DNA from 2 places in the Cupriavidus sp. 10L45 genome. Region 2 is predicted to be linked to the other one. Evidence: predicted binding sites of a transcription regulator. Region 2 holds the regulator's gene; the other holds the start of a gene.
The links. Region 2 encodes FliA, which starts transcription of late flagellar genes. Its sites were predicted from a motif close to CTAAAGTTTNNNNNNNNNNNGCCGNTA; they were not measured.

Region 1: a site for FliA is predicted at 2,302-2,328, ahead of AC1DFU_RS01350 (FliC/FljB family flagellin). Genes of this name have one in related genera too.

What each region holds. Positions count from the first base shown of each region.
Region 1 is NZ_JBFTJC010000001.1:274,387-277,783, forward strand. It holds gene fliD (flagellar filament capping protein FliD) at 1-460, opposite strand, end outside; gene AC1DFU_RS01345 (flagellar protein FlaG) at 509-886, opposite strand; gene AC1DFU_RS01350 (FliC/FljB family flagellin) at 1,014-2,204, opposite strand; gene AC1DFU_RS01355 (RNA chaperone Hfq) at 2,442-2,762, opposite strand; gene AC1DFU_RS01360 (hypothetical protein) at 2,879-3,100, shown strand.
Region 2 is NZ_JBFTJC010000001.1:98,862-102,258, reverse strand. It holds gene AC1DFU_RS00500 (tripartite tricarboxylate transporter substrate-binding protein) at 1-559, shown strand, start outside; gene AC1DFU_RS00495 (flagellar protein FlhE) at 586-1,038, opposite strand; gene AC1DFU_RS00490 (RNA polymerase sigma factor FliA) at 1,038-1,754, opposite strand; gene AC1DFU_RS00485 (MinD/ParA family ATP-binding protein) at 1,864-2,667, opposite strand; gene flhF (flagellar biosynthesis GTPase FlhF) at 2,680-3,397, opposite strand, start outside.

The sequences.
Region 1 (3,397 bases), 180 kb from region 2:
CCAGCGAGGTATCGGAGCCGATCGTCACCGTCTTGGTGCTGGTGGGCGTGCCGCCCGTGGCGAGGTCGGCGCCGAAGTCCACCGTGATGGTGCCGCCGCCGATGGCAGCGGTCTTGTCGGCCACCGACTTCGAGACCAGCGATTGCGCCGCGGCCAGCGAGGACACGTTGATGTTGTAGCTGCCTGCCACGGCGGTAGCGTCGGTGGCGGCGCTGAGCACGCTATCCGAGCCCACGGCGGCCTTGACGGCGCTCCACGTGGCGGCGGTGTTCAGCGTCTTGGCGGCGGCCGAATAGGCATCCAGCACGCTCTTGATGGTGCCGTAGCCGGACAGCTTGGCCTGGTAGCTCTTGGCCTGGTTGTTGATCTGCGTGAGCGGAAGTTCTTCCGCTGCCTGGAGCTTGTCGAGCAGCGTTTGCAGCTCGAGGTTGGAACCGATACCGATGGAAGAGATTGCCATGACTGTTCTACCTATTGTTATTTGTCTTCAACTGGGTGATTGCAGAGGTCAGACGGCGTGGCTCACGAACAGGCCCTGGAGCTTGTCGATCGCGCGCGCCAGGCGCACAACGTCTTCATTCGGCATTTGCCGGATGATCTCGCCCGTCTCCTTGTCGAAAACCGTGGTGATGACGCGGTGCGTCTGGTCGTCGATGGCGAAGCGCAGGCCAATGGAGGTGGTCTTCAGCACGTCCACCAGCTCCTGCACCGCGGTGGCGGTGTTTTCAGGCGCATCGGCGGCGGGCCGGGTGTCCGCGCGGTCGGCTTCATGCGACGGGCGAACGGCTTTTACCGTGGCGGTCGGGGCGGCGGAAGCCGGCGCGATGGCCACGGTGTCGGCGGGAATGCGGGCCGCCGGAGTGGAAACGGGATTGGGAGTTGCCATGGTTTGCTCCGTCCGGTGAGGCGAGGGGTTCTGCTCGGTTGAAACGCTTTGCAGGCAGTGGGCTGCCTGCAAAACATTCCGGCAAAAAAGCCGGGCCTTGCGGCCCGGCCTTCTTGCGGCGCGGCGATTAACGCAGCAGCGACAGCACGTTTTGCGTGGTCTGGTTCGCTTGCGACAGCACCGAGGTACCAGCTTGTTGCAGGATCTGCGCGCGGGTCATGTTCGACACTTCCGTTGCGTAGTCAGCGTCTTCGATGCGCGAACGCGAAGCCGACAGGTTGTTCACCGTCGTGCTCAGGTTGTTGATCGTCGACTCGAAGCGGTTTTGCACAGCACCCAGGCTCGAACGCAGGCTGTCAACCGAAGCCAGTGCGGAGTCCAGCGTCTTCAGCGGGTCAACCGTGGCAGCTTGTTGGAAGTCCGAAGCTTGCAGCGAAGCGCCCTTGATCGTGAAGCCGGCGGTGGAACCCGACACCGAAGCGTCGCTCGGCTTGACGGCGATGTACATCGTCGTCGAGGTAGCCGTACCGTTGCCAGCCAGGCCCTTCGAGGACAGAGCGGCGTCGTCGGCGGCGGTCAGGCCGGTCATGCTCACTTGCACGAACCAGTTGCCCTTCGAATCCGTCACGACGGATTGCGAGTTGATGGCTGCCGAGGTGTTCAGGCCCAGAGCGCGCTGGATGTCAGCGGCGGCGATGCCGGTTGCCGAAGCAGCCGTCACCGGGGTAGCGGAACCCAGAGCCGTTTGAGCGGCGGCGGAACCGATCGAAGCCGTGGCACCTTGCGGGCCGGCAACGCTGAAACCAGCGACGCCCAGGGTCTTCGAGGTGATTTCCTTCAGGGCGATCGAGATGGTTTCGCTGTCGTTGGCGCCAACCTGGATCGACATGTTCTGGTCCTTGGCCAGAACCTTGACACCGTTGAACTGGGTCTGAGCCGACACGCGGTCGATTTCCGACAGACGTTGCTTGATTTCGTCCTGGATCGACTTCAGGTCCGAACCCGAGTTCGTACCGTTGGCGGCTTCCACCGACAGTTCACGGATACGTTGCAGGTTGTTGTTGACTTCGCTCAGGGCGCCTTCGGTCGTTTGCGCGATCGAGATACCGTCGTTGGCGTTACGCGAAGCTTGCGTCAGGCCCTTGATGTTGGCGGTGAAGCGGTTGGCGATGGCTTGACCAGCAGCATCGTCCTTGGCGCTGTTGATGCGCAGGCCCGACGACAGGCGCTGGATCGCGGTGTTCAGCGACGATTGCGACGTGTTCAGGTTGCTCTGCGTTTGCAGCGACAGAATGTTGGTGTTGATGACTTGCGCCATGGTACGACTCCTATATGCAATGTTTTAGGCATTCCGGCGGGTGCCGTAACGTTGGCTGCCTGCGTTGCAGGGCGTAGAGTGCCTCCGTTGCAAGGGTTATCGACAGGGCGGTAGGAGACTTTAGAGTGATCTTTGCGAGAGTTTGCGGGCGCTGCCCGGAACCCCCGGCGTTATTGCGGATGGCGGCCGGCCCGGGGAATGGGCGGGGCGCCGCCGGCGCAGGCCGGCCTGGCGGCGTCAGCGGCGCTTGCGGGTGCGCGGTATATATAGACGCACAAAATCCGGCGACGCCTCGGCGTCCAGCACCGCTGCGTCGGCTTCCGGCGCGTGCGCCGGCGTCACCACGGTAATGGCGCGCTTGTAGACCACCGTGGGCATGGGATCCTCGCCCGTTTTGCCCAGCAGAATCATGTAATTGTCCGAGGCCAGCACGATCCCGGTCAGCCGCGTGCCATTCGAGAGGTGCACGATGACGGTATTGCGGCTGGCGCTGTGGGCCGCAAAGTGCAGATGCTGCAACTTTCGGCTGGGACGGGGAACCTTTTTTTCCTGCTTCACAACTTCTCCGGAAGAGCCCGCGAGGGTTCTGGCGGCGGTCAACGGTCCGAGGACCAGGCGCATGGATCGAGGTCGCACTAAAAGTGACGGATGGCGCGCCCTGATCCCGGCGAGATATGAAACATTCGCTCTCGGAGCCGGGGCAGGGGCTCACCTTCATCACGTTAACGGGCGCGCACACCGAACGGTTGAATGGCGCCATCCGGCCGAGCAATTCGGCCGGCCTTGCGAGGAGAGAAGGGGAATACTTCAGCCGGGAGGGTAACAAAGTTTTACAAGTGTTGACAAAGTTGGCCCGCGAACAATGCCTAGAGGTAAAGCTCTATTTATTTTATTGATGCAGTCGGTGTGATTGAAGTAGCACCTTCGTGGTCGGCGCCTGACAGAAAAGCAACGTTTGGGTCGCAATCCGCTCGCACTAAAGCTTTCTGGGACGCTGCCGATAACTGCCGATATGCCCGAATGTGCGGCATGGCATGACATGGAACGCGAAAGTGCTCAATTCGTTACAGCCGCTATCAGGGCATTCCCTGATAGAAGCCTCATTTACACCTCATGTAAGCAGGTTTATATTCCGGGGTTCGGACCGGTTTACCCCCGGTCTTTCACAGCAGTCCTGAAAGCCTACGAGCACC
Region 2 (3,397 bases):
CAACCTGCGCGAACTGGTGGCGCTGGCGAAGTCGAAGCCGGGCAAGCTGAGCATCGCCGTGGCCGGCGTGGGCAGCGCCAACCATCTGGCGGGGGAGATGCTCAAGCACGAGGCCGGCATCGACATCGTCAGCGTGCCGTACAAGGGCGCCGGCCCGGCTGTGGCCGATGTGGTGGGCAGCCAGGCCGACCTGCTGCTAGGCAACGTGGCCACAGTGCAGCCGCTGCTTGTGGCCGGCAAGCTCAAGGGGCTCGGCGTGAGCAGCCCGCAGCGGCTGGCGGCGTTCCCGAACCTCGCCCCGATTGCCGATCTCGTGCCGGGCTTCGACTACAGCTCGTGGTACGGCCTGCTCGGCCCGGCCGGCATGCCGCCGGACATGGTGCGGGAACTGGAGACGGCAGCCCGCGCGGCCGTGGCGGCGCCGGCCATGCGCAAGCGCTTGCAGGGGGAAGGTCTGGTACCAGTGGGGAATAGCGCCGCCCAGTTCGCGCAGTTCCTGCAGGCGGAAATCGCGCGATGGGCGAAGGTGGTGGCCGTCACGCACACACGCGTGGCGTGAGGCGGCAGATGTAAAGCCCGGGACGGTTAGCGGAAGCTGACCGTCACTTCGTTGCTGCGCCCTTGCAGCGACGGCGCCAGGCCGCCGTTGCCCGGCACGCGGAAGGCGAATACGAAGCCCTTGCTGGCATCGTCGCCAACGAAGGCGTTGGTCTTGCCCTCGGCACCCGGCAGCATCACGCAGCGGTCGGCATTGCAGAGGTAGGCCTGCAGGTCCGGCGGCGGCACGCGCGTGAAGCTGTAACGCCAGCGCACCGCGGTGATGACGCCAGCCGACTGCGGCAGCACCCCGCCCGGCACGATCGGCGCGGACAGCGCGCGCTGGCCCCGGTTCGCAATCATCGGGCCCACCGCCGAGCCAGTCCAGGCATGGCGCGACGGGCCGATTTCGAGCGTTGCCTTCGTCAAGCCCTGCGCCGACAGGATCGCCGGCAGGAAGCCGCAGAGCGCGGCCACCGTCATCGACAGCCAGCCACGCATTACAGCAAACCCCGCAGCTGGTTGCGCAGGCGGGTAATCGCCTGGCTGCGGATCTGGCACACGCGTGACTCGGTCACTTCCAGCACCGCGCCAATCTCGCGCAGGTTCAGTTCCTGGTCGTAGCACAGCGACAGCACCAGCTTTTCCCGCTCGGGCAGCTTGTCGATGGCGCGGATCAGCGCCTCGCGCATGCCGGACTCCATCAGCACCGTCAGCGGGTTGCCGTCGTCGGTCACGCCGAGATGGCGGTCCAGGAAGTCTTCCTCGCCGGAGCGCTCGAAGTCCTCGTAGTGCAGCAGCTGGCAGCCGTAGACCTCGTTGAGCAGCTCCTGGTATTCGTCGAGCGCCATATCGAGTTCCTTGGCCACCTCGGAGTCGATCGGCGTGCGGCCGAGCTTCTGTTCGAGGCTGCGCTGGGTGCGCTCGATCTTGCGCGTGAACTGGCGCAGGCTGCGCGACTGCCAGTCGTTGGCGCGCACCTCGTCGAGCATCGCGCCTCGGATGCGCTGGCTCGCGTAGGTCTCGAAGCGGGCGCCGTGGTTGTCTTCATAGCGCTTGGCAGCGTCGAGCAGGCCGATCATGCCGGCCTGGATCAGGTCGTCGATCTGGACACTGGCAGGCAGCTTGGCCGCCAGTTGCAACGCGATCCGTCGCACCAGCGGCGCATGTGACTTGACCACGTCTGCCTGTTCGAGCTTTCCCTGAATCGTATACATGGTGGAATTCTCGGTAATAACTTGGTTCGGTGCCAGCGCCCCACATTCCTTGCGGGGCGGACTGGCTGGCTGAGTGTCGGTCCGGTTGTTGCGACTTCTTGTTCTGGTATCAGGCGGGAACGGCCGCGGCCATCCCCGGAGAGACTGCTTCCTGGCGCAGCGGCCATGCCCCGATGCCGCTGGCCACGTGGCGCAGCGCGCCGGTGGCCGCGGCGGCCGGATAGGCCTCCACGACGCAGCGGCCCAGCTGCAGCGCACGCGCCACCAGCGGATCCAGCGGCAGGTAGCCCGCCAGGCTTGCCTCCACGCCCAGGTACTGGCTCGCCGTGCGGGCCAGGTTGCGCGAGAGGGCCATCACCGTCGCTTCCTTGTCCGCCATATTGACGATCAGCTGGAAGTGACGGCATGCAAATTCATGGTGCAGCCGCTTGATGCAGGCGTAGGCGGCGGTGATCGACGTGGCCTCGGGCCGCATCACGATCACGAAGTTGTGCGCCGCGCCGGCCATGGGCGACAGCGCGCCGGACTCGCTCGACTGCGCATCGACCAGCACCGTGCGGATGCCCGGCAAGGCGCGGTCGTCGATCTGCGCGCCGGCGGGCACGTTGCCGGCCGGCAGCACGGCCACGCCGCTGGCGGCACGGGTGCCCGCCGCCGCGTCGAACGGCATCCGGCCGCCCAGCACATCGGCCAGCGTGGCCTTCGGCGCCGCGCCGGCAAGCCGGGTGGCGCGCGCGGCGGCGCGGTCTTCATCGGCCAGCAGCACACGTTCGCCCTGCATGGCGAGCGCGTTGGCCAGGCCGAGCGCCACGGTGGTGGCACCGGCGCCGGCCTCGCAGCCCACCACGGCGATACGCCGGGTGACGCGCGGTGCCAGCATGCGGCGCAGGCTTTCCGCCTGGTCGGAGCCCATCAGGTTCAAGGCTTACTCTCCTGCGGGGGCCAGTTGACGGGCGGCACTGGCACCAAGGGCGTCCATCGCCTGGCGCGCCGAGTCGGGCGTGTCGTCGAATGCCGGGGCCGGGGCCGAAGCCACGTTGCGGCCCGGGTAGTTCTCGAGCACGTCCAGCAGCGCCAGCAGGCGGCCCATGCCTTCGTTGAGCACGGCGCCGGACACCGGCGCGTTGACGCGGGCGGTGGCGCGGCCAGCCAGGCGCGACAGGAACGCGGGCGCCGTCGGCGTCGGGTTGTGTTGCAGGCGCAGCGCGGTCAGGCCGAGCTGCACCGAGACCAGCGTGCCGAGCGTGTCGTCGTCGCCCGCACCGTTGCCCTCGCTGCCCTGCGCGAAGTGCTCCATCGCATGGCGCAGCGTGCGGAACTGCTCTTCCGCGTGGTGCGTCCACTGAGCCCAGCGGGCCACCTGGGCGGCCACGTCGGCCAGCGCCGGGTCGCACAGCACGTAGTCCACGGACAGCATGTCGCCGGTTTCTCGATCGACCAGCCGGGACACCACGAGGCAAGCCTCGGTGCCGGCCTCGGCGCCGGCCCCCTGGCCACGGCCACGGGCGGCGGCGCGCACCTGGCCTTCGGGCACGCGCACCATGCAGTGGCCGAGCCAGTGCACGGCGTCGCGGTCGCGGCAGGTGGTGTCGCCGATGGCGAGGAAGGTCAGCGTATCGGCAATGGTGTCGAGCTTGTTGGCG